2 regions of the Brevibacillus sp. AG genome follow, and region 1 is predicted to be linked to the other one. Evidence: predicted binding sites of a transcription regulator. Region 1 holds the regulator's gene; the other holds the start of a gene.
The links. The regulator Rex, encoded in region 1, represses fermentation and respiration genes when NADH is low (regulators of the CRP and FNR family bind a similar motif). The targets are predictions, from matches to a motif close to TTGTGAAATATTTCACAA.
Positions count from the first base shown of each region.

Region 2: the regulator Rex is predicted to act here: its motif matches at 2,700-2,717, upstream of POF51_RS18600 (cytochrome ubiquinol oxidase subunit I).

Region 1 is NZ_JAQMYO010000001.1:866,247-882,689, reverse strand. Features, by position in the region: gene panB (3-methyl-2-oxobutanoate hydroxymethyltransferase) at 1-3, shown strand, start outside; gene panC (pantoate--beta-alanine ligase) at 1-866, shown strand, start outside; gene panD (aspartate 1-decarboxylase) at 887-1,270, shown strand; gene POF51_RS03830 (tetratricopeptide repeat protein) at 1,353-2,762, shown strand; gene dinG (ATP-dependent DNA helicase DinG) at 2,854-5,757, shown strand; gene POF51_RS03820 (ComEC/Rec2 family competence protein) at 5,799-6,704, shown strand; gene POF51_RS03815 (redox-sensing transcriptional repressor Rex) at 6,720-7,343, shown strand; gene POF51_RS03810 (amidohydrolase) at 7,360-8,664, shown strand; gene POF51_RS03805 (hypothetical protein) at 8,728-8,907, opposite strand; gene POF51_RS03800 (hypothetical protein) at 9,041-9,745, shown strand; gene POF51_RS03795 (cell wall elongation regulator TseB-like domain-containing protein) at 9,775-10,254, shown strand; gene POF51_RS03790 (hypothetical protein) at 10,407-10,934, shown strand; gene POF51_RS03785 (AAA family ATPase) at 10,927-12,438, shown strand; gene POF51_RS03780 (WIAG-tail domain) at 12,617-15,481, shown strand; gene asnS (asparagine--tRNA ligase) at 15,698-16,443, shown strand, end outside.
Region 2 is NZ_JAQMYO010000006.1:458,481-474,923, reverse strand. Features, by position in the region: gene cydD (thiol reductant ABC exporter subunit CydD) at 1-178, opposite strand, end outside; gene cydB (cytochrome d ubiquinol oxidase subunit II) at 178-1,191, opposite strand; gene POF51_RS18600 (cytochrome ubiquinol oxidase subunit I) at 1,181-2,596, opposite strand; gene POF51_RS18595 (hypothetical protein) at 3,065-3,820, opposite strand; gene POF51_RS18590 (sigma-70 family RNA polymerase sigma factor) at 3,810-4,388, opposite strand; gene POF51_RS18585 (hypothetical protein) at 4,523-4,918, shown strand; gene POF51_RS18580 (pentapeptide repeat-containing protein) at 5,071-5,946, opposite strand; gene spoIIP (stage II sporulation protein P) at 6,010-7,767, opposite strand; gene POF51_RS18570 (GNAT family N-acetyltransferase) at 8,001-8,945, opposite strand; gene POF51_RS18565 (hypothetical protein) at 9,326-9,535, opposite strand; gene POF51_RS18560 (acyl-CoA thioesterase) at 9,703-10,221, shown strand; gene POF51_RS18555 (GNAT family N-acetyltransferase) at 10,414-10,743, opposite strand; gene POF51_RS18550 (hypothetical protein) at 10,786-10,968, shown strand; gene POF51_RS18545 (WG repeat-containing protein) at 11,019-13,931, opposite strand; gene POF51_RS18540 (AI-2E family transporter) at 14,134-15,195, shown strand; gene POF51_RS18535 (NAD(P)-dependent oxidoreductase) at 15,246-16,130, opposite strand; gene POF51_RS18530 (cyclic nucleotide-binding domain-containing protein) at 16,322-16,443, shown strand, end outside.

The DNA of each region.
Region 1 (16,443 bases):
TGATGCAAACAATGATGCAGCAAGTCTCGACAATCGCAGAGATGCGCGTTTATATAAAAGAAGCACGTCGGCAAGGTAAAACGATCGGGATGGTACCGACCATGGGGTTTTTGCATGAAGGTCATCTCAGCTTGGTAAAAGCTGCTCGTGAAGTATGTGATTTGGTTGTGATGAGCATTTTCGTAAACCCGCTGCAATTCGGGCCGAATGAAGACTTTGAACGTTATCCGCGTGATATCGAACGGGATAGTAAAATGGCGGAAGAAGCGGGTGTGGACCTCCTGTTTACCCCGGAAGTCAGCGAGATGTATCCGAAACCGATGCTGACCAATATTTCAGTGGCAAATGTGACGACTCCGTTGTGTGGAGCTTCTCGTCCGGGTCATTTTGATGGCGTATCGACTGTCGTCAATAAATTGTTTCAAATTGTCCAGCCCGATTACGCCTTTTTCGGACAAAAGGATGCCCAGCAAGTAGCTGTTGTGACGCAAATGGTCCACGACTTGTCGATGCTAGTACAAATTATTCCATGCCCAATTGTACGCGAAGCGGATGGGCTTGCTCTGAGCTCTCGGAATGTCTACTTGTCAGCGGATGAGCGAGTACAAGCACTCGTGCTATCACAGAGCCTCAAGCAAGCAGTGGAATGGTTGGGACAGGGCATGGCTCTTTCTGAAATAAAAGATCGCATGACGCAAATGATTTCAGAAAAGCCGCTGGCTGATATTGATTATGTGGAAATTTTGAGCTATCCAGAGCTCACACCCGTCGAGCAGGAAACGGCAGGTCAAACGATCATTATCGCGCTAGCTGCTCGTTTTGGCAAAACGCGTCTGATTGACAATACAATTACATCCATCAAGTAGAGATAAGGGAGGAATTCTTAGTGTTCCGCACCATGATGAAAGCAAAAATCCATCGCGCAACGGTAACTGAAGCAAACTTGAACTATGTGGGCAGTATTACCATCGACAAAAATTTGTTGGATGCACTGGATATTTTGCCAAATGAAAAAGTACAAATCGTCAATAACAACAACGGAGCGCGTCTGGAAACATACGTCATCGAAGGTGCTCCAGGCAGTGGCGTCATTTGCTTGAACGGAGCAGCTGCACGTCTCGTTCAAGAGGGCGATATCGTCATTATTATTGCCTATGCGATGATGACGGATGAAGAGGCGAGAACTTATAAGCCACGTGTCGCCATCATGGATGAGAAAAATCAGATCAAAGAATTGATTGCTGAAGAAGTGCACGCGACGATTCTGTAAGCGATCTGTCTATTCCTGCATAGAGCCACCTGCCTTGTGAGACAATGAAAGTACTCATGCCTCATAGGGGGTGGCTTTTCTTGTGAAAATCGAGGACTGGTTTCATACGCTTCGTAACAAAGCTCAGACGATTGAAGAGAAGTGGCAGGGAGCTTCTGAACAAGAACGTCTTCAGCTCGCGGAACAATTGTTTCAATTGCGCCAAGTAAGTGATACAGTCGTAGACCTGTGGCTGCAATTCGAAGAAAAATTATCGAATGCGATTCGTAACATCAAGGAAATGGAAGGCCAGCTTCCAGTGGAAGAGAAAAAGACGGATCAGTCGAAGGTGAATACAAAATCACCAAAGGCCGTTGAAACGAATCCATACGAGCCGATTTTTCGTCGAGGGGAAGGCTTTTATCATTTGCGCATGTTCCAAGACGCGAAAAAGTGTTTTGCAGAATTAGTCCAAAAATCGCCAGACTGGGAAAGTGGACGCCTGTACTACGCCTACAGTCTCCTTTTGTGCGAGGAGAATGAATTGGCCTTTCGAGAATTCCGTCTTCTCGGCAGGACAGCAAGCTCACCTACCGTTGTGGCCATCAGCTTTAATGCCATCGGTTGCATTCTGGCTGAAGAGGAGCAGTGGTTAGAGGCGGCGCAAGCTTTTAAGACGTCTCTCGAAATCAAGCCAGAACAGGAAGAAGCCAAATACAACCTCGCGCTATGCTATTTAAGAGATGGCGATGCACAGGAAGCTTTGGACGAATTGGAACCGTATCTAGAAAAAAACGAGCACGATTGGGAAGCACAGATGCTATGGCTACGTGCTGCCAAATTACTGCATACGATGGACCAGACTGTGGAATGGGGCCCGCCTAAAGGCTTGCAACTGCCGACGCGCGATTTGGACAGCGATACCCTTCAGGAAATGGCCTCTTTATACGAAACAGTGGGCAATTATCACCGGGCACAAATTTGCTATCACTTTTTGACGGAGCGTTCCCCAAAAGATGGGTGGACGTGGCATGGCTTGGCCTGGAATACGTGGCTCATTGCAGGTACGAAGCGGGCATTGACGCTCGTCAAAAAAGCCATCAGTCTTGCACCCGAAAATGACGACTTTCTTTTTAGTTATGGATGGATGCTGTTGTTTGATGGAAGGGTAGAGGACGCAATCAAAGCGTTTCGGATCATGCTGGAGAAAAACCGAGACAATCGCCTCGGACAATCCGGGATGATTTCCGCATACGAAAAGCTGGGGGATACACAAGAAGCAAAACGGTTGGCAAAGTATTTCCTGGACGACGCTGAGCCATATGTACGTTCGTTAGGGTATTTTCATCTGGGAAGAATCGCGGTTGTGGAAGAAAATTGGCGCCTAGCTGAACAATATTTTCAACGGGCATTGCCATTCGCAGAACAGTTATGGGAAATCCCCATCTATCTGCAATTATGTGCAAGCAAGCTCGGTCAATCAGAAATGCAAACCGAGCTCGTACAGCCTTAAATGTACAGGAAAGCAGGAATATTTCCCATCGTTGCCGAATGTGAATGGGTGCGGATTGAATGTTTCCGCCCAGGTTACGAGGTGACAACGTTTGAATCGATTACTAGTTGTAGATTTTGAGACGACGGGAAGCCATCCACGCCAAGGGGACAGCATCATTCAGATTGGTGCCGTCGCAATCGATGACGGGCTGATTACCGAGAGTTTTTCCACCCTGATTCATCCGGGCCAGGATATTCCACCGTTTATTACCCAATTAACAGGGATTACCAATGAGATGGTTGCAGATGCTCCTTCCTTGGAAGAAGTGTTTCCAGATTTCTTGCGTTTATTGGACGGGCGAGCTTTTGTTGCACATAATGCAAGCTTTGATCTCCAATTTTTACAAGAAGCCCTGCTGAGCCAGGGCTATTATGCGTTTGACGGCTACGTGTTTGATACAGTGGAGCTATCCCGCGTTCTTTTGCCGATGCAAAATAGCTACAGACTCGGAGAACTGGCGTCTGAGCTGGAAATCGAGCACGATAATCCCCATCAAGCAGACAGCGATGCACTTGCAACGGCGCAACTGTTTCTCCACTTGTTGGATATTTTAAAGAAACTGCCGCTTGTGACGATCCAGCGCCTGCAGATGCTCGTCTCTTCGTTTCGCTCTGATATCGAGGTTCTTTTACGTCAGATTGAGATGGAAAAGCTCATTGAGTTGCCAGAGTTGGATGGAACGCCAACCGAAACGGATTCCTCAGACATGTGGGATGTTTACCGCCAGCTGGCCCTTCGGAAGCGGGAAGAAAAAGGAACAGCGTCTCTGAAGCGTCCTCATATCGATGCGACAGTGACCAAGGCGTTTGCCGACCAGCTCGAGGATGTTTTGGGCGAAAACGGGCATATGCAGGCGAAAATGTCGGGGTATCAACGTCGTGATGCTCAGGAAGCGATGATGCATGCCGTCTATGAGGCAATGGAGAATGGTGCCCATTTATTGGTAGAGGCAGGGACAGGTACGGGAAAATCATTAGCCTATCTCTTACCGGGGATCATTTGGGCTCATCACAATCAGCAGCAGCTGGTGGTCAGTACCAATACCATTCAATTGCAGGAACAGTTATTCCATAAGGAAATCGCTACCTTGCAGGAGTCGTTGCCGTTTTCCTTTACAGCTTCGACGCTAAAAGGCAGAGGAAACTACTTATGCTTGCGTAAATTTGAACAAGCCGTAGACGAGCCTGTAGAAGGAAGCAGCCAAGAAATGCGCTTGGTTAAAGGACAGATGCTGACGTGGCTCACGCAAACCGTTACCGGTGACGTGGAGGAGCTGAGCATGCCTCCAAGTGGTCAACTGCTGTGGCAACAGGTAAAAAGTGATACGAGCTCTTGTTTGAACCGGGCTTGTCCCTGGTTTAGTCGCTGCTACTATTTTCAGGCGAAGGAACGGGCTCGCGATGTCGATGTACTCATCGTCAATCACGCCCTTTTCATCAGCGACTTGCAAGCGGAAAACAGAATCCTCCCTTCGTATGAAGTTGCCATCATCGATGAGGCCCATCATTTGGAGGATGCCGCGACACAGCATTTAGGCAAGCAGTTTTCAACCACGCAGCTTCTTTTCTTGTTAGATCGTGCATCGGTTGAAGAGAGTGGGGCAATTTCCCGCTTCGCAGAAGAGCTGCAAAGCTGGATGCCTGCGGTAGAAGAAGATGTCGCCACAAAGCTTTTAGAGCTGAGAAAACAGTCCGCTGCCTTACGTGAGAAAGCGCAGCAATGGACACAGCTCTTGTATGCATGGGCATCAGACCGTGCGGAGGAGACGACGGACGCAGGACGTGAGACAGTACGTTATCGGGTCGAATCGTTTGTAGGTAAGCACGAGAAGATACGCAAAGTAACCAAAAAGCTGATAGAAGGGATGACTGCATACGCAGCGGGCATCGAGCAGCTTTTGCGAACGACTCCGCAAGAGGAAAAGCCACCATTTGTCGTACGCAGTCTACTGACAGATTTATTCGGTCTCATCAAAGACTGGCAAAATGTTGTGGAGCTGCTTCACTTCTTTTTACTTGAGCAGGATGGCGAGTATGTATATTGGATGGAAGTAGAGTCCCGTACAGCTCGCAAGCAAGTTCATTTGTCAGCAGCACTCTTGAAGGTTGCCGACTCACTGGCAGAACCGCTTTTCGCGCAGAAGCGGAGTCTGATCTTGACATCAGCCACTCTGACGGTCAAAAACAGCTTCTCCTACATCAAAAGCCAGTTTGGTCTCGACCAACTGTCCGAGGAACGAGTGCGTACCTTGTCACTGCCATCGCCTTTTCATTATGAAGAGCAGGGATTACTGTTGATTCCATCTGATTTCCCCGCACCAGGCAAAGAGAGTGACCACACGTATTTGGAGGCGGTCATTCAAGGGTGTGTTGATGTGGTACTGGCTTCGAAAGGAAGGACGCTGATTCTATTCACCTCCCACTCGATGCTTCGACTTGTTTACCAAGCGATGAAGGAACGGCTTGCGGATGCTCCAGAACCGTATACGCTATTCGGTCACGGAATCGATAGCAATAATCGGAGCAAGCTGGTTCGTTTGTTCCGAAGCATGGAGAGAAGTGTCCTGCTTGGGACGAGCAGCTTCTGGGAAGGTGTCGATATCCAGGGGGAATGGCTGAGCAGTCTAGTCATTGTTCGCCTCCCGTTTGCTCCACCGAATCATCCTGTGTATCAAGGAAGGGCCGAGCTTTTGAAGGCAGAAGGAAAAAACGCTTTTATGTCCTTGTCTCTTCCACAAGCCGTTCTGCAATTTAAACAAGGGGTGGGTCGATTAATTCGCCACCACTTGGATCGCGGGGTCGTGATCGTTCTTGACACGCGTGTGGTTGAGTCGAGATATGGACGCTCATTCCTTCAATCTTTGCCGCCATTTCAGATCGAAAGCGGTCCATGGCCAACGCTTCGAGAACGCATAGAGCCATTCCTTAGTATGCAATCCCTGTCAGATTCATAAAATGAAGCAATAGTCTCATAGGGATTAAGGTGATAAAATAAATGTTATGGAAAAAAGAGTGGCGTTGGTGGATTGTAGTTCTTAGTGCGATTTTCCTTTGCGCATGCTCGATTGATAGCCATTTGTATTTGCAAGAAGCAGCAGTGAAGATAGATGACCCGTTTGAAACAGAGACAGAGCAGGAATTTTCGGGTCTCATTATCACCTACTTGGCACTTCCGCATGGTGAGAGTACACTTTTGAGAATGCCAGGTGGCAAAACGATGCTGATTGATACGGGTACGGCAGATGATTGGCCCGTTCTCTCGGCACGCTTGGCAGAGCTCAAGATCACACGGCTCGACTATGTCGTGTTGACGAACGACCAGCCTGAGCATATGGGAGGCTACGCTTCATTGAGCCAGCAAGTGCTTGTAGATGCCGTCATTTTGCCCAAGCTGATCGCATCATCGCTTCGCCATGTCGTGCTGCTTCGCTCCAACCAAAAACAGATGGAAGCAGAGCAAGGACAAGTACTCACTCTTGACCAAGAAATCTCCATGGAAGTTTTGCTCCCGGATGAACCGTTATTTTTATCGCCTCAGAACAATTCTCTCGTTTTTCGATTGACGCACGGTCAATTGAGATTTTTATTTATGAGCGCCGTGAATGAAAAAGCAGAAGAACGACTGATGGAACGGCAAAATGACAGACTGAAGGCGGAAGTGCTAAAGGTAGCAGGTCAGGGGAGCAATCAAGGCTCTTCGCAACCGTTTCTGACGCAAGTCGATCCACAGGTCGCCATTATTCAAACAGGCCGATCACGGGATCAAATGAAAGACGGTCAGACGGAAGTCATGGAGCGCTTGGGTGAGTCATGGGCCGAGACATACGTTACCAGCGACGACGGTTCCATTACCATTTTATCGAATGGAAAAGAATATCGGATTTTGAAGCAAAAGAATTAGGGGGGAAGACCGAACGTGGCAAAACACGAAAAGATTTCAGAAGCGGTCGTCCGTCGTTTGCCGATTTATCTGCGTTACCTCAGTTATTTGCAGCAAGTTGAGGTGACCACCGTTTCCTCCCAACAGATGGGCAAGAATCTTGATGTGAATCCTGCCCAAATCAGAAAGGATCTTGCAGCTTTTGGTGATTTTGGAAAAAAGGGAATCGGCTATGATGTCGATTATCTGGTGGAAAAAATCCGTGAAATTCTGAAGCTAACGGATGAAATCCGTGTCGCTTTGGTCGGAGCTGGGCATTTGGGCCATGCCATTAGTAACTACAACGCTTATTTGAAAGATAACATGCGGATTGCGGCCATCTTTGACAATAATCCAGAGAAGCAGGGCAAAAAAGTCGCAGGTATACCCATTCAGCCTTTATCAGAGCTGGAAGAAACAGTCGTCGACAAGCAAATCAAGCTGGCGATTATTACGGTACCGGCACCTGCAGCGCAATCCGTATGTGATCAGTTGACTCAAGCGGGTATCAGGGGGATCTTGAATTTTGCCCCTACGACGATTCGCGCAGGAAAAGATGTTCGCATTCACTATGCGGATGTGACGTCCAACCTGCAAAGCTTGGCCTACTATTTGACGTAAGAATGGAGTGTATACTATGAAAAAGACGATCCTCATTCACGCAACAGTCATTACCGTTAACGATACGAATGAAGTCATTTACGATGGTGCCGTAGCATTCGAAGGCAACAAGATTACGTATGTGGGCCCAACTCCTGAGGACCTGTCGGAAGCGGGATACGATGAAGTCATCGATCAAAAAGGTGATTACATACTGCCTGGCTTAATCAACACGCATGGACATGCTGGTATGTCCCTCCTACGCGGTTATGCAGATGATTTGCCGCTGCAACAATGGCTTGAAGACAAAATGTGGCCATTGGAGGCGCAATTCACGGGAGACACAGTAAAATGGGGTACCCAGCTGTCGCTTATCGAGATGATTCGTACCGGTACCACTACGTTTGTGGATATGTATGATCATATGGATGTCGTGGCGAAGGAAGTCGATACTGCTGGAATGCGCGCTCGCCTTTGCAGAGGGATGATTGGTCTGTGCTCCGAAGAAGAACGTCAAACAAAGCTGAAAGACGCGACTCTTTTTGCAAAAGAATGGCATAATCAGGCAGACGGGCGTATTACCGTCATGATGGCACCGCATGCGCCGTACACGTGCTCGCCAGAATTTATTACCCAAATTATCGAAAAAGCCGATGAGCTTTCCTTGCCGCTTCATATCCATATGTCTGAAACTGCTTGGGAAGTCGGTCAAAACGAGAAGGACTACGGGCTTCGTCCAGTTGCGCATTTGGAAAAGCTGGGAATGTTCAATCGTCCAACACTCGTCGCGCATGCTGTTCACCTAACGGATGAAGAAATCGACATTTTGGCAAAATACAACGTAAGAGTTTCTCATAACGTAGTGAGCAACCTAAAACTGGCTAGTGGTGTTGCGCCAGTTCCTAAAATGTTGGCAAAAGGTGTAAGCGTGTCCCTGGGTACCGACAGCTCTGCAAGCAACAACAATTTGAATTTGTTTGAGGAATTGAAACTCGCTGCGATCCTACACAAAGGTGTGAACAACGATCCAGTAGCGGTTCCAGCAGAGGAAGCACTTCGCATGGCTACTCGTTATGGTGCAGAAGGGGTATTCCAAGAGGAAACACTCGGAAGCATTGAAGTAGGTAAGCAAGCTGACTTGATCGTGCTGGATAGCCACCAAGCCCATTTCCACCCGGCACACCAACCGATTTCACACGTGGTGTACGCAGCAAATGGACGCGATGTGAAAGATACGATTGTAGCGGGTAAATTCTTGATGCGTAATCATAAGCTGTTGACCATCGATGAGGAGCGCGCGATTTATGAAGCAAACCGCGTATTCCAAACGTTAAAACGGTAAAAGGCTCCTGTCAGGTGGGGGACAGGAGTAAGGCAGTGTAGGTGTAGGTAGGGGAATTGGATACTACGACGTTCCGTTGTTCATTTTTGCCACAGCTTTTGTCAGGAGATGATGGCGAAAATGAAGAGTGGGTGTGTGCGACCATTGACGCAAGGGAGACGACAATCCTGCCCAGGAGACGCGGTATTCCTGTAACAGAAACCCAAGTATGTCAGGAGATGTGGTTTGTTGCGAAGATGTCACGCGCTCACCTCCTCGGGGTGTATATGTAGTATGACCGCCCGACCTTAAGCTATGATTAGCAACTTTTCCGTGTCGTTCTAAAACCTTCCCGTATAGCATAGGCTAAAGACAAAAATGGGACAGGGGGGACGACATGTACATCCGGCCCAAAATGCTGTGGTGGCTCATTCCTATCCTACTCGGTCTATTTCTCCTTGGGATTGTATTGGGGACAGTAAGTCGATCAGCCAATACAGACAGCACTGATACTGCGTCTGCGGTCAGACAAACAGCAGGAACGGAGCAGACAGCGACGACGGTAGCGGAGCTTTTGGAGCAGATCACGAAGGAAGAGGAACGCTCATTTCTGGTATACATGCAGGATCAGACCTTGCATGGGCGATATCAAAATGAGCAATTTCAGCTCACAGGAGAAATCGGTGGCCACCAGCTTGAAATAGCCAGAAAAGATGGGCAACCAGTATCGGTGCGAATTGATGGCCAGATACAGGATCATGCCGCACTGCCGTATGCGATGTTCACCCCGCATGAGCACGCAGTATTGCTCAAGGGAGTTTTGCAATCGGTTAGTCCTGAACGCCTTGAAGATACTGCAGGGCAAGGATGGAGTGGATATCGGATAGCGGTTCCACCAGAGGAAGTCTCTTCGTTATTATCGATGTGGTTAGGTCCATCCTTCCCTATTCAGGATTTGTCTTCGAACGTAACAGACGGAATGAAAGTCAATTACCAACTATGGTACGAGTCAACTACGGGGCAGCTTCGCCAACTGGAGCTGGATTTGCAAATGCAAACAGCAGTTGGAGTGAAGAGAGACCAGCTTCGATTCCGATTGTAATGTCAGCCACGTAAAGGAGTTACTTTGCTGTGTTAGTACGAATTATCCTATCAATCGTAGCCGTCATTTTACTTACGGGAGCTGGGTTCGCCTATCACCTGACGGCTTCTGTAGCAGGAGAGCGTAATCAATTTGAGGAAACCGTTCGTCAGTGGGTCCAGGATCGCACGACAATCACGGAGATTGAATCCATTGATGAATATCGAGGCAAGGAGAGCTACGCTGTCGTCATTGGGAAAAATAAGGCGGGTACACAGGTTGTAGCATGGATGACCGATCAGAAAGTTAGTTTCGATCGAATGGATCTAGCTGTTCCTAAAAAGAATGTAGAAGAGGCGGTTTACAAGTCATTCCCGCAATCGGAGATCACTCATTTGGTTCCTGGTCTCGAAAACGATAAGAAATTTTGGGAAGTCACTGTCAAAGACAAAGACGGTCGTTTTCACTATATTCACTATGATCTATTCACAGGTGCTTTGTTAACCTCATACGTGCTCGCGCCAACCTAATACGCTTGCTTGACGACAGGCCTTTTCCTTATGGGAGAAGGCTTGTTTGGCATTCCATCCAACATCTGTATAAGAAATTGATATACTCATATGATATACTGGGGACGTTGCAGAGAGAGAAAACGAGAACGATATTTATGGGGGGAGTAGCCGTGCAGTTGAAAAAGAGCGCAATTGGATTATCTTTGGTGGCAACCTTGGCACTCCTGTTCGGAGGATGGTTCTTGTATCAAAAGATGGAGATTGAGGAGCCAATCCGTGCAGAAATTGGACAAATGCAGTCCGCCACATTGGGTAATTTGGAGATCAGCAAAGATAAAATTCAAATAGATGTAACTGTTACAAAACCTGACACGTTTCCAGCAGAATATCGCAATTTGCTAACGGAAACACAAAAGATCGCAGGGGAAAAAGAAGTGGTCATTGACATAGACAATCAGTCGACAGCGATGAACGATATTTGGCAGAGCGGTCAATTTGTGTTTACAGAAGCGGTGGAGCTGCATGAATATAGCCGCATTCCAGCCCTCGTGGAACAATGGAAAAAGGGGAATCAGCTGGACGAAGCATCTGCATTAATGGATGACGAGAACATTTATGTTTACTTGAAAAAAGGAACGGAGGATTTCTACACCATCATCCCCCGTTCCATTGAAAAAGAGGTGACGGCACGTGCGTAAGGAAGTACTGATCGGCGTCGTACCTGCACTGTTTATTTTTCTTGTTTTTCTAGGTGTAAATATTACGCCATTCTTGGTTTTCGGAGCCGTACTGGGGGCGATTTACTTTCTGGTCATCCGTCAGCAAAATGGACAAGGCGGGAATGTCGCCCTTGGTGGGAAAAGAAAAGCAAACAAGCATGAGCTGCCGAAATCGGACGTGCAGTTTGCCGATATTGGTGGACAGGAACGCGCTAAAAAAGAACTGAAGGAATCGCTTGATTTTCTCGTGTATAAAGACAAAATTGAACAGTACGGGATTCGCCCGATCAAAGGTGTTCTTTTGACAGGTCCTCCTGGTACGGGTAAGACACTGATGGCGAAAGCAGCAGCGAACTATACAAATTCTGCCTTTGTGGCGGCATCAGGTTCGCAGTTTGTAGAGATGTACGTCGGTGTCGGTGCACAACGCGTTCGTGAATTGTTTCAAGAAGCGAAGACATTGGCAGAGAAAAATGGGCAAGACAGCGCGATTATTTTTATCGATGAGATCGATGTCGTCGGTGGAAAAAGGGACGGTCAACAGCAACGTGAATACGATCAGACCTTGAATCAACTGTTGACGGAGATGGATGGTGTAGCTACGACCGACAAGCCGCGGATTTTAGTCATGGCAGCTACGAACCGGAAAGACATGCTCGACGCAGCACTGTTGCGTCCTGGTCGTTTTGACCGTCATATTAGCGTTGATCTCCCAGACAAGCCAGCACGCGAGCAGATTTTGACCATTCATACGGCGAATAAACCGCTTGGCGAAGACGTCACACTGGAAAAAGTGGCACAAGAGACATTCGGTTTTTCTGGCGCACAGCTGGAAAGTGTAGCCAATGAAGCGGCTATTTACGCCATGCGTGACCGACAGGACAAGATCACTGCGAAGCATTTTGCTTATGCCGTGGATAAGGTCATGCTCGGAGAGAAAGTAGATCGAGAAGCATCAGAGGAAGAGAAGAAGCGTGTTGCTCTCCATGAATTGGGGCATGCCATTGTCAGTGAGATGGTGCGACCAGGCTCTGTCTCGCAGGTCACGCTGAGTCCACGTGGCAAAGCACTAGGGTACGTCCGACAAAATCCAATGGAAGACCGCTATCTGTATACCAAGGATGCGATGGAAAAGCAAATCATGGTTAGCCTTGGAGGAGCCGTAGCGGAGGAAATCTACTACGGTGGGCGCAGTACTGGATCGAAGAATGACTTCGAGCAAGCGCTGGGAATGGCACAGGAAATTGTACAAAGCGGTATGTCGGATTTGGGGATTGTACATTTGCAATACGTGGAGAAGAGTCGTATTCATGACGAGGTTGAGCGTCTGCTGGAAGGGTTGCTCGTAGAAACTCGCAATCTTTTGAGACAATATGACTCCGTATTCCAAACAGGCTTGTACACATTGATGGAAGCGGAAGTTCTGCAAGGCGATGAATTCAGAACGCTTTTGTCACAAACGAAAGAAGAAGTTGCTGTATAAATGAAGATAAAGAACCTGCTAGCCAACGGGAGAGTTGGCCAAGCAGGTTTTTTTGTGTTGGCTGGAAACTTAGGCCAATAAGGATGAAACAATTTTGTAGACACGGTGCCAAATAGGGAAATGGATGAATATCCTACAAGAGTGATACGGGAATGAAATCAGGAGGCAAGGAGACCCTATGGCCAATGTGAACCGGCGAAAAGCAAACAAAAGTCTGAGCAAAACCTTTAGGCAGACCATGCACGAGTTACCGCTCTCATATACATCATCACCCGATCGGGAGTGGATGGAAGACCTCGAATTAAATCTGCTTGAAAGTAATTTGGAGAGCGATCAGAGAATACCTCCCCTCTCTGCTGCCACACCGAAAGAGCAACAACAACCGATTCCCAAAGTACCCAAGCAGGACCTATCCTCCAAACAGGACTCGTTTTCCAGACAGGATTCAACTTCCAGGCAGGATTCAACTTCCAGGCAGGATACAACTTCCAGACAGGTTTCAACTTCCAGGCAGGATGCAACTTCCAGACAGGATACAACTTCCAGACAGGTTTCAAATTCCAAGCAGGATACAACTTCCAGACAGGTTTCAAATTCCAGACAGGATACAACTTTCAAACAGGATGCATCTTCCAAACAAAGCTCAACTGCCAATCCGAACTTTTATTCGAAGGTCATCAAAGACCGAAATGATGATCGTGTCCAATCATTTGTCTATACAGACGACTTGACAGATCAATCAGTGACAACTGAAAAAATTGCGAACCGTGCCATTGACTCGTCCAAGATTAAGCAAGGCGCCGTGGATAATTCGATTTTGAAGGATTATGCCGTGGACAGCAGCAAACTCGCGGACATGAGCGTAACCTCCACCAAAATCGCACCGCATGCGATACTGAGGGATCATCTGGGGCGGGGAATCGTAGACGGTGAGCATTTGCAGGATTATTCGATATCCGCGCAAAAATTGATCAACCATAGCATTACGTCGGAGAAGTTAGCTGATAAAACCATCGACTCCATGAAATTTGCCGACCACTCGATTCAGAGTAAGCATATTCAGGATCAAGCCATTACGAATGACTTGATCCAGGATCAATCGATTACCACGGAAAAAATAAAAATGGGATCCATTCAAACAAGTAACCTAGCCAATTATGTGATCAACACAGTGAAGCTTGAGGATGGAGCAGTCACAGGAGATAAATTACGCGATGGAGCAGTTACTTCGACGAAGATAGACGAGGATGCAATTGAGTCTCAACATATCCGTGAAGGCTCCATTTACCGTCATCACCTCACTGAAGAGCTAATAGCTGGCAGTAATATTAGCGCTGGCAGCATCACGAATCATCACATCGCATTTCAGGCCATTTACAGCCAGCATTTACAGCCAGAAGCGGTGACCAGTGATAAAGTGGGGCCAAATGCGATTTCCACTGAGCATTTGAACAACAACAGTGTCACGACAGAAAAACTCGCCAAAGAATCAATCGGTAGTACACATTTACAAGCTGGCAGTGTCCTATCGAGCCACTTGCAAGACGGGATGCTGACGTCCAAAAAAATTGGGGATCAGCAGGTTACCACTGCCAAAATAGCCGACAAGGCTGTCACTATCGACAAATTGGCGAACAAGAGTGTAGGAGAGAAACACTTACTCGACGAGAGTGTGAGTTCACGACATCTGATTGACGGGTCCATTCGTTCAGAAAAGTTGGCAAGAAGATCTGTAGAAGAACATCATTTGGCTGACAGACTCATTGGGGGCAATCATCTACGCGAATACATCATCCACACGCAACACCTGCATGACCACTTGGTGACCACCTCAAAATTGGCGCCGGAATCTGTTTCCACAGACAAAATTTCAGATCTAAGCATTACGACAAGCAAAATTGGAGATGCCGTCATCACAGCCCCCAAAATAGCCAAAGATGCGATCAAGACACGCCATCTGGGCAGAGCAGCCGTCACAGGGGAAAAGATCGCCGAAAAAGCAATATCGTCTACACATCTCAACAGTCATATCATTCAAAATGAACATCTCCAGGGTAATTCCATTTCCAAGGAAAAATTACAGGAAGGCAGTGTCACCCGAGAGAAAATAGCTGACCAGAGCATTGATGCGAGCAAGCTAGATAGCCATTCGATTCATGGTGCTCATGTCATTAAAGGCAGCTTGGATGGAACTCATATTATGGAGGGGACGCTCAAAGGAAATCATCTTGTTACCAGAAGCATAACAGAACAGCATCTGCAAAACCGGATTATTACGCAGGAAAAACTGGCAGAGGACTCCGTGACCGGTTCCAAAATTGCGCCCAAAGCTGTCTCTACGCTTCACATTGAGAATGAGTCGATTACGGCTGAGAAGCTGAGCTTTCCGGTCATTGAAACGCATAATCACGTAGGAGTAACCTTTCAACAATACGGTTTCGTCCCATTCAGACTTTCTGCCACGAGCAAGTCCACAGATGTGACCGTTCGTTTGCCACAGCCATATGCGGATACACATTATTGTATGGTGGCGATGACAAATCAACCGGGGATATATACGTCGCTCAAATACACCAAGAGGACTTCAGCGATCATCACCGTGTTTCGCAATCAAGAGGGTCAAGAAGCGACTGGTGTGATTCACTGGATCGCGATTGGAGAAAAAGGAGTAGGTGTCCCACACGAAATATTGGAATGGTCAACGGAGAGGGATCAACTGGAGACAGAAGAAGTCGACGAAGATCAGATCGAGGAAGATCAAGACATGGATGATGAAGACATGGATGATGAAGACATGGATGATGAAGATACCGATGATGAAGATACCGATGATGAAGATACCGATGACGAAGATACCGATGACGAAGATACCGATGATGAAGACACGGATTATGAAGATACGGACGATGAAGACATGGAAGATGAGGACATGGACGAGGATGACATGGACGAAGATGAAGAAGATACGGATGAAAGTGATCTCGAGCAAGATTATTATGAAAGTAGTGAAGAATACGATAGCGATATCGAGCATGATAAATAATTCGGTAGGAAACAACAATGGGGCGAGTGGATGATTCAGAAGCGGGGAGGCCGATGTAGAGATCAGGTCTCCCAAATGTACATTAGTTTACATAATTATTTTATGGTTAACATTATGCAAGGAGACTTTCATTGAATTTGCAGGCCCCCAATAGTATAATTATCAGGTATACTTAGTCTGTATTTGCGTGGCATGGTAAATGGAGGGAATCATTCAATGTTGACGACGATTGCCCGAATCGGGCAGCATGTTGGACAAGAAGTACGCCTGGGATGCTGGTTATACAACAAACGCAGCAGCGGCAAGATTCAATTTTTGCAGCTCCGCGACGGCTCCGGCTTCATCCAAGGTGTAGTAGTAAAAGCGGAAGTAGCGGAAGAAGTGTGGGAGAATGCATCGCAGCTCACACAAGAAAGCTCACTTTACATAACCGGTGTAGTTCGTGCGGATGACCGCGCACCAAGCGGTTACGAACTGACAGTAACAGGTGTGGAAATTATTCAGATCGCCCAGGAGTATCCGATTTCCTTGAAGGAACACGGTGTTGACTTCCTCATGGACCATCGCCACCTGTGGCTGCGTTCTCCACGTCAGCGTGCAGTCATGGCTGTGCGTTCCGAGGTGATTCGCGCCATGTATGAGTTCTTCCACGAGAACGGTTTCGTAAAAGTAGATCCACCAATTTTGACACCGACCTCTGCGGAAGGTACCACCAATCTGTTCCATACCAAATATTTTGAGGAAGATGCGTATCTCTCGCAGTCCGGCCAGCTTTATATGGAAGCAGTTGCGATGGCGTTAGGTCGCGTTTACTCTTTCGGTCCAACTTTCCGTGCCGAGAAATCCAAGACACGTCGTCACTTGATCGAGTTCTGGATGATCGAGCCGGAGATGGCTTTCGTGGATCATGAAGAAAATCTGCGTATTCAGGAAGCGTTTGTTTCTCATGTGGTACAATCCGT
Region 2 (16,443 bases), on a different contig from region 1:
AAAACAGTGCAAGCGGCTGATACGCCATCTGAACCGCTTGACCTTCAAACAAGATTGCGATCGACTTCGCCAAAAGCAGTGCCTGACCGATAATCGCCGCACTTTGTAGGAGGGAAAGACCGGCTAGCAGCAGCATAACCGGTCGGATTCCTTGTAATCGGAACAATTCCTTGTCCATTAGTACTCCAAATGATCCTTTTCAGTGACTCGTTTGTGGAAAACGAAGTAGCTCCAAGCCTGATAGGCTAGCACAAACGGTAAAAGCACTGCTGCAACAATGGTCATTGCTTTTAACGTGTATGGACTCGAAGCTGCATTATAGAGGGTCAAATCAAACGCGCTATCAATCGTGCTGACCATCACCCGTGGGAACAAACCGATAAACATCGAGACGAACGTCAACAGGATCATCGTACCTGTCATCCCGAAAGCCCATCCTTCCCTGCCTTGTCTCAAGTAGTGACGAGCCAGTACAAAAGCGACAATACCCAAGAGTACAGCTGCGGTCAACAAAACACCCTGACGCTCAAACAGATCGGTTACCATGAATGTCCACCCTACAAGCACCGCCATGAGAACCGCTTGCATTGGCAACAGCTTTGCCGCCAGTACACGTGATTTTTCACGCAACTCGCCTACCGTGCGCAGCGAGATGAAGTTCAGGCCGTGCAGCAAGCATAGTCCTGTAACTGTCACTCCTGCCCACAACGAGTAACCATTCACAATGTCAGAGAAGCCCGCAGTCATTTCCATATTCTGATCAATCGGCACACCTTTCACCAGGCTGGCAAAGATCATACCGAACAACATCGGCGGTACAAAGCTTCCAATCAGAATCGCTGCGTCCCACGTCTTTTTCCAAGCCTCACCTTTCCCTTTGCCTCTAAATTCAAATGCTACCCCGCGTCCAATCAACGCAAGCAGAATCAGCGTAAGCACGAGATAATACCCGCTAAACATCGTGGAATACCACTCGGGAAACGCTGCGAACATCGCACCAGCGGCTGTAATCAGCCAAACTTCATTGGCATCCCAGAACGGGCCAATCGTATTGATCAAAACCCGGGTTTGCAAATCATTTCGTGATAGCAGGCGCGTCGCCATGCCTACACCAAAGTCGAAGCCTTCGAGAAAGAAAAATCCGGTAAACAGAACGGCAATGAGCAGGAACCACAGTTCATTAAGCTCCATAACGTTCACTCCTTACACGATCAAATGGATCCTGAAGCTGTAAATCCTTTACTTCCTCATGACTATCCATATCCGGTCCTTTTTTCGCCACACGAGCAAACAGATAAGCCAAGAGGCAAAGCAGGATTAGATAAATCGTCGTGAAGGCGATAAGAGAGAACCATACCGCTCCTGTACTAATGCTTGGCGAAACCGAATCTTCAACACGCAGTAGCCCGAATACCGTCCACGGCTGACGACCTACCTCCGTCATGATCCACCCAGCTGAGTTTGCGATGAACGGTAGTGAGATACCCGCAACCATCAACTGCATGAACCGCTTGTTTGGCTGTTCCAGCTTTTTGCGGAAGGTCAGGTATGCCCCGTACAAAGCCAGCAAAATCATTGCACTACCGCCTGCTACCATGATGCGGAAGCTCCAGAAAGTCGTCCGAACTGGTGGAATGTAGTTTCCTGGACCGTAGGTTTTCTCATACTCTGCCTGCAATTCCAACATGCCCGGTACAGAACCTGAAAGTGAGTTGTACGTCAGGACGCTAAGCAAGTAAGGAATTTTTATTTCAAAACCGTTTTCTTGTTTTTCTGGATCAATCGTTGCAAAAACCGTCCAAGGAGCTGGGTCTGAGCTTGTTTCCCACAGCCCTTCACTCGCTGCCATTTTCATCGGTTGGGTAGCAACCAAATACTGTGCCTGACCATGACCGAATTGAGCAATAGCAAGTGAGGAGATCAATGCTACCACGATCGAAATTTTGAAAGATTGCACAAAGAATGTAACGTCTTGTTTTTTCAACAGCTTCCAAGCACTGATACCTGCTACCAAGAAGGCACCTGTCGCAAATGCCGCAAAAATGGTATGCGGAAATTCATATAGTAATTGTCCATTGGTAAGGAGCGCGAAGAAATCGACCATCTCTGCACGTCCGTTATTGATAGCGAAGCCGACTGGCTGCTGCATGAACGAGTTGGCTGCCAGAATCCAAAGAGCCGAAAGAATCGTTCCGATGGATACGAGCCAAATACATGCGAGATGCACACCTTTGGACAAACGATCCCAACCAAACACCCATAGTCCAATAAAAGTCGATTCGAGGAAGAATGCTAAGAGGGCCTCAATCGCTAGCGGTGTTCCAAATACGTCGCCGACGAATCGTGAGAAATCAGACCAGTTCATCCCAAATTGGAACTCCTGCATAATCCCTGTCACGATCCCGACAGCAAAATTTATGAGTAAAAAGGTTCCCCAAAACTTGGCCATTTTTTTATACAAGTCATTCTTTTTTACCACATACATCGTTTCCATAATGGCTACTAATAATGACAGCCCGATGGAAATCGGCACAAAAACAAAATGAAAGATAGTTGTTATCGCAAATTGAAGTCGTCCCAAATCCACTATATCCATGTACAAGATCCCTTTCTCTTCGCGTTTTGGCCTTTATGTACCGGAATTATACCAGTGGGGAAACCCGCATTTATTACGACTTTGTGAAAAATATCACAAATATATGTGAAAAAATTCACAAATGATTCTCTCTCTTGTAACCCCCTTTGCGCATTCATCTTCGTGAGAGAGTTTTTTGTTTGTTTTACCCTGTATGTTTCCGGTCATGTATAATTGTAGCAGGACTTTTGACCCTAGAGGGTGTCCGATTCGTTACATGATTTTTAACAGTCTGTGACTGTTTAGGATTTTTCCTTGATTTTAGCTAGACTTATGCGCCTCTACTTATTTTGATAAATGTGTAATTTATTCACTTTCTTTTAAAATATATCGAAAGTTATCGTATGTAGAAAAGATGGACCCTTCTACGGGTCCATCTTTCCCCTATTCAGTTAACAAAGCCCCAAGAGAAAATGCGCTAACAACCGCTTATTTTTTGGCGGATTTCGTTGACAAGGATTCGATGATGTTGCCGATGGTCGCAGCATCAAAGCTCTTCTCTGCCATCTGGTACAGCTCGTACGTGAATCCTTCATGCTCCCAAATCACGATCCCGTTGGCGAAATAAACCTTTTTCCCGCCGATTGTTTCGATCTTGACACCCTCTGTCGTGCTGATGCCGTTTTCGCCACCGTTTGAAATCAACAAGGAAAGAAACTCTTCCTCTTTTTTATACTGAATTTCTACCATACCCTCGCCATGAACAACCGTGTTTACATAGGAATAATGCTCTGACAGCCATGTCGGTGCGGGAAAGTCCATTTTGCTAGCTGCACGTGCTTCTTCCAATGTTAGCTGTGGGGGGGCTTTGCGTTCTGCACGTGTCTCGTTTCCTTCGGTATTGGACTGTGTAGCAGGCAGCTCTTTATCATATTGGGTAATTTCCATGTTTCCCACCTGAAAGCGTGCCAGGATCGTCTGGAGCATTCCTTGGGCAAATGATGTAGTCGAGAATGCACCTAAAAGGCAAACAACAGCAACAGCACTAACTGTGGCAGCTTTCCATTTATTCGTTTTCATATAGATCCCGTCCTTTTTGCTATCATTTGGTTGTATGTTTCCTGATTCCAATTTGAATTTCAGCCGATTGTATATGTTGGCTTTTGGAGTGGTGTCATCCAGCTCCAGATCAGTAAGCAAGTCGGTGAGTTCACGAAAATCGTCTAGATCATGCTTACTCTTCATAGTGGAAGCCCCCTCTTTGCAATTCTTTTTGTAGCTTTTTTAGGCATCTGTAGAGCACGACGCCGATATTTGAACCGCTGACACCAAGCAGGTCTGCTATTTCCGCGTTTTTTAGTCCAGCCGCATATTTCATGGCGATGATATTGCGTTCTTTGTCACTCAGCTTCGCCAGTGCTTGAAATAACGCTTGATGATTGTCGCCCTTGATCACAATTTCTTCCGGAGATGACTTCGGCAGGACCATATCCAGAATAGAATCCAGTGAAAAACTCATTCTTTTTTTCTGTGAGCGGAAGTAATCTGTCACTGCGTTTCTGGCGATTGCAAACAACCAGACTTCAAAGTTTGATTTAGCAGGTGAATAACTGCTGTATTTAGAAATAACAACTTCAAACACATGGCTACATATTTCTTCTGCTGCATAGTGATTGTTGATCCGATAGCAAATATATTTGTAGACGCGCTTGTAATACTCACCGTAAATTTGGGCAAACGTTTCGGTCGACATGCTTTCTGTTTGCCTATCGTTTTCTTCGTTTTGGCAGATGCCTGTGTTCACTTGGGCCATTTCCAACTACTTCCCCTCCCTTCTAAATGGAATGAACAAATTGCGCAATTTGTTTGGTTGTGAGACTCACGCTAGTTAATACGGAAAAAGCTGAAATGTATTAACAATATTTTTCTAAGATCGGAGGAAATGACATGTGGATACCGTATGAAGAAATAAGGAAGCACCACCCTGATTTTCGAGTAAAGTATCGATTTTACTCTGAAAATGAAGGCGGGAGAAAAGCAACACCGTTTCAAGGATATCGAAGTGATTTTTCTTACGATGGAGATGACATAAGAATAACTGGAATATTTGCCATACATCCTGAATTTGAGGATGCTAACGGAAAGATCATTTTAGATAGTGGTAGCCCTGTTCCTTTAGAAGGAACTGCACGCATGTGGATTCTTTTCCCTCACATGCGTAAAGAGGTGCACACTAAAAGAGTTGAGCTTGGGGTGATCGGATATTTCATGGAAGGTCCGAAAAGGGTAGCGGTAGTCGAAGTAATCGAAATCGTTGGGTTGCATTCAAATCCAAACTTGTAAAAATGCATCTGGACTTGGGGATAATCAAATGACTGGATTCCTAGAAATCGCCAGCGCCATGTTTTTCTTCAATTTATCGGGCAATTCTAGTTCCCTCTCTTTTACTAGCAAAAAGCAGGTTGTCAACGAATGACATCCTGCTTTTTACATCTTCATGCTTTGCATATATCCCAGTGCGGTGGGCGCGTGAACGAAGGTGGCAACTTGGTGCTTGCATCGCCCTTCGCCCCGTTGAGCTGAACCTGCGTGAGAAACAACGTCTCCGTCAAGTTCGCTCCGCTCACATCTGTATCGCGAAAATCTGCACCAATGAGATCAGCGCCCCGCAAATCTGCTCCTCTCAGATCAGCAGCAATCAAATAAGCGCCGCGCAAATAGGCTCCTCGTAAATCAGCGCCTTTGAGCTTGGCACCGATGAGATCAGCGCCTCGGCCATAGGTTTTTCCTTGCTTACCCGCTTTGTATTTGGTAACCGCGTCCTTACGTACCAATTCACTTGTCTGCAATAATAGTTCGTTAACTTTTGCTCGATGAAAAGCGATGTCCAGCTTCAGGATGTCCTCAGGACTGTGATCCGTCAGGCGTTGTGTCTCCTCCAACGCTTCCTTCAATGTAGGATGGAGGGACTGGGCAGCTTGCTTGGTCAACGCCTCCGTTATATACCAGAGTAGCTCATGCAGCTGCCACATGATCGGAAATACTTCGTACATTTGCTTCGCTGATCCGGGTTCTTTACGCCAATCTTGGCCGCTATAAGTGACTTGAGACACCTTTTGACCAGCTCCAAAACAATCGTAGACAGTACAACCGCGAAAGCCTATCTTCCTCAGCTTTGTGTGAACACCACACCGGAAGTCTGCCTGTAAGTTACTACAGGGCTTGCCTGCGTCTTTATTGATAGCAAAGTCAGAGGAAGCAGCAAAAGGCAATGCCACACAGCACAAGCCAAAGCAGCTTTCACAGTCACCTTGAAGATGACCCCTACTGTTATCGTCAGTCGCGTGTATGTGTTCTTGATGCGTAGCCATAAAATTATCCTCCTGGAAAAAAACACGATTCTCTCGCTCCTGGCGAAAAGAATCGTGCTACTTTTAGTTAAATGCGATTTGAGATTCGATCAGGTAATTCCCGAAGACTTCAGCAAAGGCTTCTGCTGTATTATAGCCTTCTTCCAAGGTGTTGTTCGTACCACCGAATTCCAAAAGCAGGGCTCCCTCTGAAATCGACTGATTGTACACCCCGTTCCCTTGATTTGAACCTTTCAGGATAATCCCTCGCGACAAACCGGGATAAGAAGCTTCCAGACGGGCGTTCAGCTCTTCCGCCAGCTTTTTGTTCGCCAGATGGTTCGGATTCGCTGTTCCAATTACAAACAGCATCCGGGAATAGGTTTTGCCATTAATCGTGATCGCTACCTTGCTGCGTGGCTCATCACTATCCCGATGAATATCGAAAATGTACTGCAAGTGCGGACTGGTTGCAGCCGCTGCCGCTACCGCCTTGTACGACTCGGAATAAGACATCGAGTAGCTTTTATTTTGTTCCCTCAATCTCTGAGCGAAATCGTCCTGGCTCGCCATTGCCGAAATGCCTCTTGCTTGCAACAGCTCGCCCAGCCTTTTCCCAACAAGCGTGATGTTGATCTCAGGATCATCTACCGAGCTCCCTTGTTGGTTCCGTGCAACATTTCGCCAAGACTCACGGTTATGGGTGTGATAGATATACACTTTCTCGTTTCCAATCATCCCATTGTTGTACTCGTACGTTGCTCCTGTCGGTGGCAGAGTACCGGCTGGTTGAATCTTCTCTACGATCCACCCCGCGATATAGGCGGTCGAATTGTCTGCCAGCCTGATGATGTACCAGTCTCCTACTGTTTGCACAACCGGGAATACTTGTCCAGGTTGAACGGTTCCGATGATTGCATGATCGGTTGAGGGGCCGTTGCGGATGTTAGAATCCGGATTTTTGACGCGAATCTGTAGTTCTTGTACAGCGGGAGGCGTTGTTGCTGGCAAAGTCGCTGGTGCCCCCGGTGTTGGATTCGGCAGTGGCTGTACTGCCCCAGTCTGTTCCATTGGTTTGAAGATATAGGCATAGGTCCCGTTAAAGTTAATGGTGTACCAACCATTTGCATATCCGTAATGATTGATTGTCATCCCGCCATGAATTTGACCAATGACGGTACCTAGAATATCTGGCTGTGCATAAACTTCATAGCCTTCCGTTAATACGATTGTCCCTTGTCCGAATTCACTTCCCGTATTGGATGGGAGTACAGGAGGGGGCGGTGCTGGAAATGTTGTCGGGTCTGGGATTGGTGTTGGCACTGGTACCGGAGTAGGCGCTGGTACCGGGGCTGTTTTCGGTGCTGGTGCCGTTGTCTCCGTCAAGTAACTGACTTTCACCCAGCCGTTCTTTTGATCAGACAGCTTAATTTGTGCCCATTCCCCTTGCTTTCTCATTTGCAAAAACACACCGTTTTTATCGATGATCTGCAAAATTTGTGCAGTGGCATTTGGTTCTGCCCGAACATTCAGCATGTCCACATTGCTTTTGACATATTTGATCTGTGGAACTTCTATCATCTTCACATACTTATTATTGACCCATCCGGTATTGCCGTTCGGTAGCTTTACCTGAGTCCAATCTTTTTGCTGTTTGGTGATTGGCAACCGCGTGGCTTTTTTGAGTGTTGCGACGATCTGGGTAGTCGTACCTGGCTCGCTTCGAATATTTAACTGATCGACCGCCACGTCTACATGGGTGGCCGCTCGCGCAATGGACAGAGGCATCAGCAAAATCAGGAAGAAAACAGCTAGCAAGCTGACATTTACTCGTAAAAGCAAGTTCCTCGTTCCCCTCTGTTTTTTTCGTATTTTTGGAAAGTCTAGCTAATAGAAAGAACTTCTCGATTCGTCCGCATATTCCTTCATGTTTTGACATCTTTTGCTGTCAAAACAGCAATAACTTCACGATCATTCTATCTCCTGAAAATAGTGACGTTTTTGCTAGAAAAAAGTTACAGAAAAAAGGATGAAGCGACAAGCTTCACCCTTTTTCTTTCTCCTCTATTTCCTTCCTACCATTTCGCTGCCCAAGCTTCTATCTCCACTTTGAGAGAAGGGACTGCCAATGCTGGGACGTAAGACATCGTCATCGCTGGTGGTGTCCCCCCGTGAAACTTCTCCCACACCTGATTAAAATGCTTCCAATCCATTTGCTCGGTTGCCCATATATTGATTTTGATGATATGGTCCGCAGTTACTGACTCACTTTCAAAATTGCGCAGGATGTTCTGTAGCGTGTTTTCTACTTGTTCTTTTATATCTGTCGGCAACTCTCCATGAAGGTCCATTCCTACTTGCCCAGAAAGTATGAGCAAATCGGCTCCTTTTGGAACGACCGTCAGATGTGTATAGGGTCCCATAGGCGGAGCAACTGTACTAGGATTTTTGCGGTGAACCTTGGGCTTCACCTGGTCGGTTTGTTCTTCTTTGACGATCGCCAGTGTTTGATGATCTTCCCACCGACCATTGATTTTCACGTTTTTCTTGGCAATCCCTTCCTTGTGAAAACCAGCTTTTAGCAGCACCTTGATCGAGCCTATATTATGCGGCATCACTCCTGCTTCCAAGCGGTGAAGACCTAGCGTCTCGAAGGCATAGTCAACGACGAGTTTTACCGCTTCGGTCATGTAGCCTTTTCCATTATGCTCTTTATCCAGGAAGTAGCCGATCCAGCAGCTTTGCAGATTCTCTCTTACAACCTCTGAAAGGATGACTTCCCCAATGATTTCATCCTGTCCTTTTTCTGCAATGACAAAGACGTACCCTCTATCTTCTTCTTTTAAAGCCATCGAGCTCTTGATCCTGTCGATTTGTCCTTCCAGCGTGTAAAACGCCTCTTCTCTCGTCCCTGTGAAGTTTTGAAAGAAGTCTCTGTTTCTCCCTTCAAGCGCCAAGAGGCTCTGTGCATCCGATTCCTGTACCAGTCTTACGTAAATGTTCTCTCCGTTTCCTTGCATACAATCCATCTCCCTTTTTCGAAATAAAAAAAACACCACAGGAAATCCTGCGGTGCCCTAAAAAGAAAACCACAGGAAGCGACCTGTGGCGTTTTTCCACTGTATCCTGATGAATCCCACTACATCAAAGGATGGTCGCTATATCCGTTTTTGGACATACTTCTCCCGTGATTTAGCCAGATCAAAGAAAACAGCGGTGGAGTATCCAATTCCTTTTGGCAAAGACAGTAATGATCTTTTTTTCATGTGGATACCCTCCTTTCCGCTGTTTTTACGTGCATACCTTTTCGATATAGAGACGGTCGTAGCAACAACCGTTACATTATTATCCATGAACTACTCCACAAGTATAGAGGCAAATGACGTTCGTGGCAACAGCATTAGCGTCTCTTTTTCCCATTTCGACAAAGCATATACACATTCGCAATAGAGGTCATTACAAGTAGACCCAACAGGATGTTTGTGACAATCAATGTGTTCGTCAAATGCTGAATGGGTGCCTGAATAACAGATAGAAGACTCATCAGCTTGTTCGGAATATCATTGATCGAGGCGATAAGATTATTGAAATACTGCACATAATCCCCCAAACCGAAAAACCTCCTCTCGCATACCTTATCCCGTCCATAGCCTTTGATAAAATTCGCCGCCTTACTCCAACGAAGAGGAATAGATCCATTTTTTTGTGGAACAATGAAAAGGAGAGAAGATTGTCATCATTCATAATCCGATTGCAAGAAAGAAGGGAGCTACCTTTATGACGATTCAACGTTTTGTTCGGGAGTCGCGCACGTTCAAAGCAAGCCATGTGCTGCCCCCGGATACGAACAATCACAATACGCTGTTCGGCGGCAGGCTGATGGCGCATATCGACGATGTTGCTGCGATCTCTGCCATGAAGCATGCCCGGGGACCAGTTGTTACCGCTTCTACTGATTCCGTCGACTTTTTGCAGCCGATCCGAGTGGACAATGAGGTTGCACTCGAAGCCTTCGTCACATGGACGCATAACACGTCGATGGAGGTCTTTGTCAAAATTGTCGCAGAGGATTTGCTAACAGGCGTTCGGACAGTCTGTGCTACGTCGTTTCTCACGTTTGTGGCGATTGGCGAGGATGGACGGCCGACACCCGTTCCCAAGGTCGTTCCAGAAACAGAAGAGGAAAAATTCTTGCATGATGGTGCTGAAAAGCGAGCGGAGAAACGGAAAGTTCGTCGCAAGGACAATAAGCATCTCGCGGATATGCTCGGAACGAGACGTCCGTGGGAACCGTGATTGGACACCCTATAACGCCAAAAAGTCCCCTTGCCTTTTTGTAGGCTGGGGACTTTTTGCTGTTTCTATCTTACTCTTTGGACGCCCAAGCGAAAGTGGAGAAAGTCATCTGGTGTTTCCAGCCCCATGTCATAGGGCGCGAATCCATTTTTCAACAACACTTTTTGCGAGGAGATGTTATCCGTTGTAGTTTTAGCACAGATGGTTTTGACAGCCAATTGGGGAACGAGCAGTATCCTCCCCGACTCGATAACCGAGATGTCCGATTCCTTCGTCTTTCTCGATGTCTACCAAATTCATTCTGCCCAAGATGTCACCCTGGCTGTTTTTTATGAGGCCAAAAAACGAGATTCCTTGCGCCTGCTCGTCGAGCAAGGCTTGCAGACCACGTAAAAAATGGTCATATTGGTAGTAAGCGTCTCCCCGACTGGGAACCGATTTTTCAAAAAAAGTGCGATTGCACACTTCAAATTGAAACAAGCTGGCTGCATCTTGTATGCTCAATTTTTCAATAGAAATCATGATGGGTAGGTATCCTTTCTTGAATAGAGGTGGAATTTTCATATGACTGTTGCTTATCTAGAAGAAGGTACGTTTATCGCCTTTATTGCCTTTACGATATTTTTCTTTGTCGCTTACAAGCTCGATCAGATTTCGTTTGTCTCGTTCATTGTCTCCTTGGCGGTCACGGCTTGCGTTCACGCTTCCTTTTACGTGCTAATTGTAAAATATTGGCCGTTTTTTTAATAGCACAAAAAAGGCGCAGGATGAACATCCGCGCCTGTACGTTTATCTACTCACAGCTTCGCTTCGTAGGCCGCAAGCAATTGAGCCGCTTGCTTGTTGTACTGGTTGACCAAGCCTTGAATGGCTTTTTGCCACTCAGCTTGCGGGAGCGGCACTGACAATTGATTGGCTGGCTTGCCGTTTACGATCAGAGTTGTTGTTAGTATTTGCTGTTGTGCGTCACTGAGTGAAGCCGTCGTTAACGTCTTTGGCTTGAGCACTTTTTTTCCTTTCAGGGAACGCATGAGCTCGGTCATCAGGATGTGCTGATACTCCGTGTACAAATCCATTGTCATGTAGTAGCTCATTCCCTCTCGCACCGGCACAATTCCCCGCTTCTGTGCCCACTCCATCACCTGTGGCGTCTTCATCGCTTGACTCGTTTTGCCTGTCGCCATGAAATAAGCCACTCGGAACATATCTTCGTCGCTCATGACAGAACGATTCTCATCGGCTTTGATGATACCCTTGGACACCAGATCTGAAAGTACCGCTTGCTTGCCAGCATCCTTCGGCAGATTCAAATAAAGCGCCAGATTGGCAAAAAATTTGCTCTCGCTGTTGCCACCAGCTGGCCAGCTATACGGTTTGCCGAAATCGATCAGCTCAAGCGGGCGATATCGCATCACATCCGAGTAGGCCGAAAACGCTTGGAACGTAATCGGACTATAGGAGACCACTGGTTTTTTCGTCAGGAATCTTGTCGCAAACAACTCTTGCCCACCTTGACTGAGATAACCGAACTGGTCTTTCGTTGTGAATACATAAGGCGTCTGATCGTCTGCCTTACTCCACATTTGTGAGAATACTTTGTTCGTTGGCAAAATCGCCTCATATTTGGCCGCTGTCAGCACCTTGCCTTCCAGTGACATGAGGCCATACAATCCCGTCTTCTTGTCCTGGTAGGCAATGACACCCGTCTTACGATCCGGTAAGGGCAAATACTTCATGGACTGATAATCGCCTGTGCTTAGGCGGAGCAACTGCGGTGAATATACATCCCATCCTGTACTTGATTGAATCAATACCCGATCAAAATCAGATTCCCTGTGAAAACCTTTCACGCTAGTGAGCTTGTTTGTGAGCTGGTTCCCTTCTTGCACCCATACATCCAGTGTACCGTCCAAACGTGCTGTCACTGCGATCTTTTGATTTTGTACCATCGCTTCGTCTGCATCCCGATACACAAAATCGCTCACGACCTGAAGCTGCCCGCCATCGGCCTTGATCATCGCCATTTCGGTATTCCCCGCTCTCACACCCATGGTGTATACGGAGTCAGCAACTTTAATCAAAGTGAGAGGCGGTCCGTCGTTGCCTGACTTCCACACCGCGACTTTGATCTCCGTCGTCAACAGCTTGCCCTCAGGGGTATAAAGATCCGCCCAATCGTGATCCATCGCAACGATGAGATTGGTATCGGAATCCATGTAGACAGATTGGTAGAGCTTGCTGATTGGTTGGTTCGTCTTGCGGTCCACGATCATAACGCCTTTTCCCGGCTGATACGCTGTCATCAAATCATCGGACAACGGATTTGGATTGACAGCTTCTATTTGTTTCCCTCCGATGCTGTATCGCAGCACCTTTCCACCCGGCTCCGTCACCAGAACCTCGCCCGTTACTTCCTCGTGGCGAATGATTCGATTCTCAACCGGAGACAGGACCAAGCCTTCATCTTCAGAATAAAGCCCGATTTTGTTTCCGTCTTTGATGCTAAGCATGCTGTAGCTGCCCAATGTCACATACGAGTCGAACCAGAAATCAGGCTCCTTGACTTCTTTTCCCCAGGCTGGGAGGATCGCTTTTTTGCCGTCGCTACGGACGAGCAAGCGTGCAGCTGGCGGACCTTCTACCCGTGGATAAGCAAAGGGGATGACCGTCTCTCCCCCGACTTGGAGGACACCGTACAGATTTGTTTTCGGGTCCTGTCCCAGCACATAGCTGCCATGCAAAAACTGGGCACCTTTTTTCAATGGATGCGACGTACCTTTGGACCTGGAGTGATACGTGATGACATCTCCAGAAACCGTGCAATACATATCCGGATTGTTATGCTCGAACCCGACTTCTTTGTAAATGGGCTCTGCCAGTATCCGTCCGTCTTTCCACAGCCCTTGTCCCTTGGGTCCGATCACCTGAAAGTATCCATTGTTCCAAATATAGATCGCATTGTATTTCGGCTCGAGTACGTACTTGCCATTACGATCGATCAAGCCTTCTTTTCCACCGGATCGCACCTTGAGATACGCAGTGTCAGAACCGCCTTCGTTCGGAATCAGTTCTGCTTTTGCCAGCGCGAACAGTTTTTTGCCGGAAGCAGGATCGTACATGATGAGCTCTTTTGGAGTAGTCGCGACGAAATACCTCTTTTTCTCCGCCTCTTTATTTTCCGTCTGATCAGGAGCAACGAGTTCAACCATCGACAGCTTGCCCGCAAATGGCGGAATCAGGACCTTTCCATCTGTATGAATCAGCATCGATGATTTTCCCAGCAGCATAATCGCCGTCCCTTGCTCTGGGGCCAAATAATACGGATGGGCTCCGGCAAACTTCATGGTCGACAGCTTATGCGTCTTCAAGTCGATATATTGGAACCAGCCGCCTTTTTGAACAATCGCGATATTTTTGGCATCGGGAATGTCAATGTTATCCCAAATCGCAGGGGTTATTTCTTTCCCGGTTCGCGCATCGAGAATTCCTTTTTTACCGCCCTTTGTTACGATCATGTCTTTGGAAAATAGCTCAAAATCATCATAAATGGCCTGTGTGACCAGCTTGTTACCGTCCGTAAAACCAATCTTGTAGTCTGTTAGATACGGCTGAATCTGGGAAAACGTAGCAGCATGGACAGAAGAAGTCCACGCACTTGTCCCGAGTACGACAGCCGTAACCAGACTGATGGTTTTCGTTTTTATGTTCATACGTGATAGGCCCCCTTGGCAAACATTCCCTCCCTTTGACGCTTCGTAGGGTGAAATAGTTTCGTTGCCCTTTTTCAAACAACTGGAACCTTTTCTTTCCCTCCACTCGCTTTTAAGCGTGCTATAATTGTTCACACCGACGCAGTATAATCATCGTATACGGATGGGAGTGCTTATAACAGCACTTGGAAAGGATGTTCCCATGAATTTCTTTGCTGCCGCCTTGCAAAAGCCGGATGTAAGACGATTTGGGATTTTGGCGTTGTTTTGTTTGTTGCTTTACTCCTTGGGAAGTATGCTGAACATGGTTTTGCTTACCTTTTTAGTTACCTATTTAATGAATCGGCTGCATCAATATCTTACACGTCTCACACACAAAGTCGTGCCGATCCATCCCAAGCTGATTCTTATTTTCCTCTATATGTTGCTGACGTTCTTTCTCGTAGTGGGTGGGATGAAAGCCATTCCGGCGCTTATTCATCAAACCGGACAATTGTTCCATGTCATCGAGCAAGTGTACCACCAAAATCAGCACAATGAGTTTGCCCCTTATCTTATGTCTGTTGTTGGGAAGCTAGATATGAAGGGCATCGTTCAAGGCAGCCTTGATTTTCTCGCAGTGGTCAGAAACGTTGGGTTCAATGTCTTTCTGGCGATTATTCTGAGTCTGTTTTTCCTGCTCGGCAAAGACAATGTCGTTACGTTTACCGCTCAATTTCGAACGAGCAAATTATCCTGGCTGTACAACGAAATCGCCTACTTCAGCCAAAAATTCATCCTGACCTTTGGTAAAGTAATCGAAACACAGCTGTTGATTGCCTTATTCAATACAACCTTCACCGTTATCGGTCTATGGATCATGGGCTTTCCGAATCTATTGGGACTCGCGATTATGGTCTTCATACTGGGGCTCATTCCGGTTGCAGGTGTCGCCATTTCATTGATTCCACTCAGTGCCATCGCTTTTAGCGTCGGTGGTATCGCAACCGTTATTTATTTGCTCGTTTTCATCATGTTGATTCATGCGCTTGAGGCATATGTGTTGAATCCTCGCTTGATGGCAACGAAGACTCACTTGCCGATTTTCTACACGTTTGTCGTCCTGATCTTTTCCGAGCATTTCTTTGGTGTATGGGGGCTGATTGTCGGGATTCCGTCCTTTGTTTTCTTGCTGGACATCTTAGAAGTGAAGAAAATGGAACAACCTTCGTCCAAAAATAAATCCACTCCAAAAGATGTACGAGATGTACAAGTCAACACGTGACAGATGGACATAGAGAAGGAGCCCCTCGTGAGAAGGGCTCCTTTTTGCCTTTACTTGCCTTCAAACCATTTGATCAAAGCTTGTGTGCCACTATCAGCCTCACCGTTTGCTGCCAGTTCTTCATAGAGCGATTTGGAGAGCGCGAGTCCTGGTGTCATCAGCCCCATCTCCTCCGCTGCTTCCAATGCAATGCCCATGTCCTTGATAAAATGTTTGACGTAAAAGCCAGGTGCGAAGTTGCCCGCGATCATCCGCGGTGCCAGATTCGACAGCGACCAGCTACCTGCGGCACCCGCTCCAATGCTCGTCAGCACTTTCTCCGGGTCCAGACCTGCTTTTTTCGCATACGCGATCGCTTCACACACACCGATCATGTTCGTGGCAATACAAATTTGGTTGCACATTTTCGTATGCTGACCTGCACCTGGTCCGCCCTGCAAGACGACGTTTGTCCCCATGATCGTAAACACAGGCTCCATCGCATCAAATACTTCCTGATCGCCGCCAACCATGATAGTCAGTCGCGCTTCCCGTGCCCCCACATCTCCACCAGAGACAGGCGCATCCAGGGAATACAGCTCGTGTTTTTTGGCTTCCTCATAAATATGTTTCGCCAGCGACGGCTTCGATGTCGTCATATCGATCAAATAAGTGCCTGGCTTCGCATTTGCCACAATTCCGTCCACGCCGAGATACACTTCCTCGACATCAGATGGGTAGCCGACCATTGTGATGATGACGTTTGCCTCTTTTGCCAGCTCACTGACCTGTTCCTTCCAGATTGCACCGGCTGCCAGCAAATCTGCCGCTTTTTCCTTTGTACGCGTGTACACCAGCACTGTATATCCTGCTTGCAGAAAATGAGTTGCCATGCTTTTCCCCATGACACCCGTTCCTACAAATCCAATGATTCTTTCACTTACAGGCAAAGTCATGTGAACCACTCCTTCGTTTCTCTCTTTCCTATTATCTCGACAATTGTACTTCTCGAATCTATCCGAAAATTCCTGCTACGCGTCTTCTGTGTTTAAATAGAAAAAAGGACATATGTCCTTTTTTTTCGCGCGTAAATACCTTTTACTAAAGGGGGTATAGCCTGCAAGCAAACAAGCAGGAGGCTTGATACATGAAAGAACTTCACGACCGCACCCTTTTGCATACGCTGGTGCAAAATAGTCCCTTGCCCGATATTTTTGATGCCATTACCCTCCATGAAATGCGCCTGTATCAGGCTGAGAAGGGTGACAT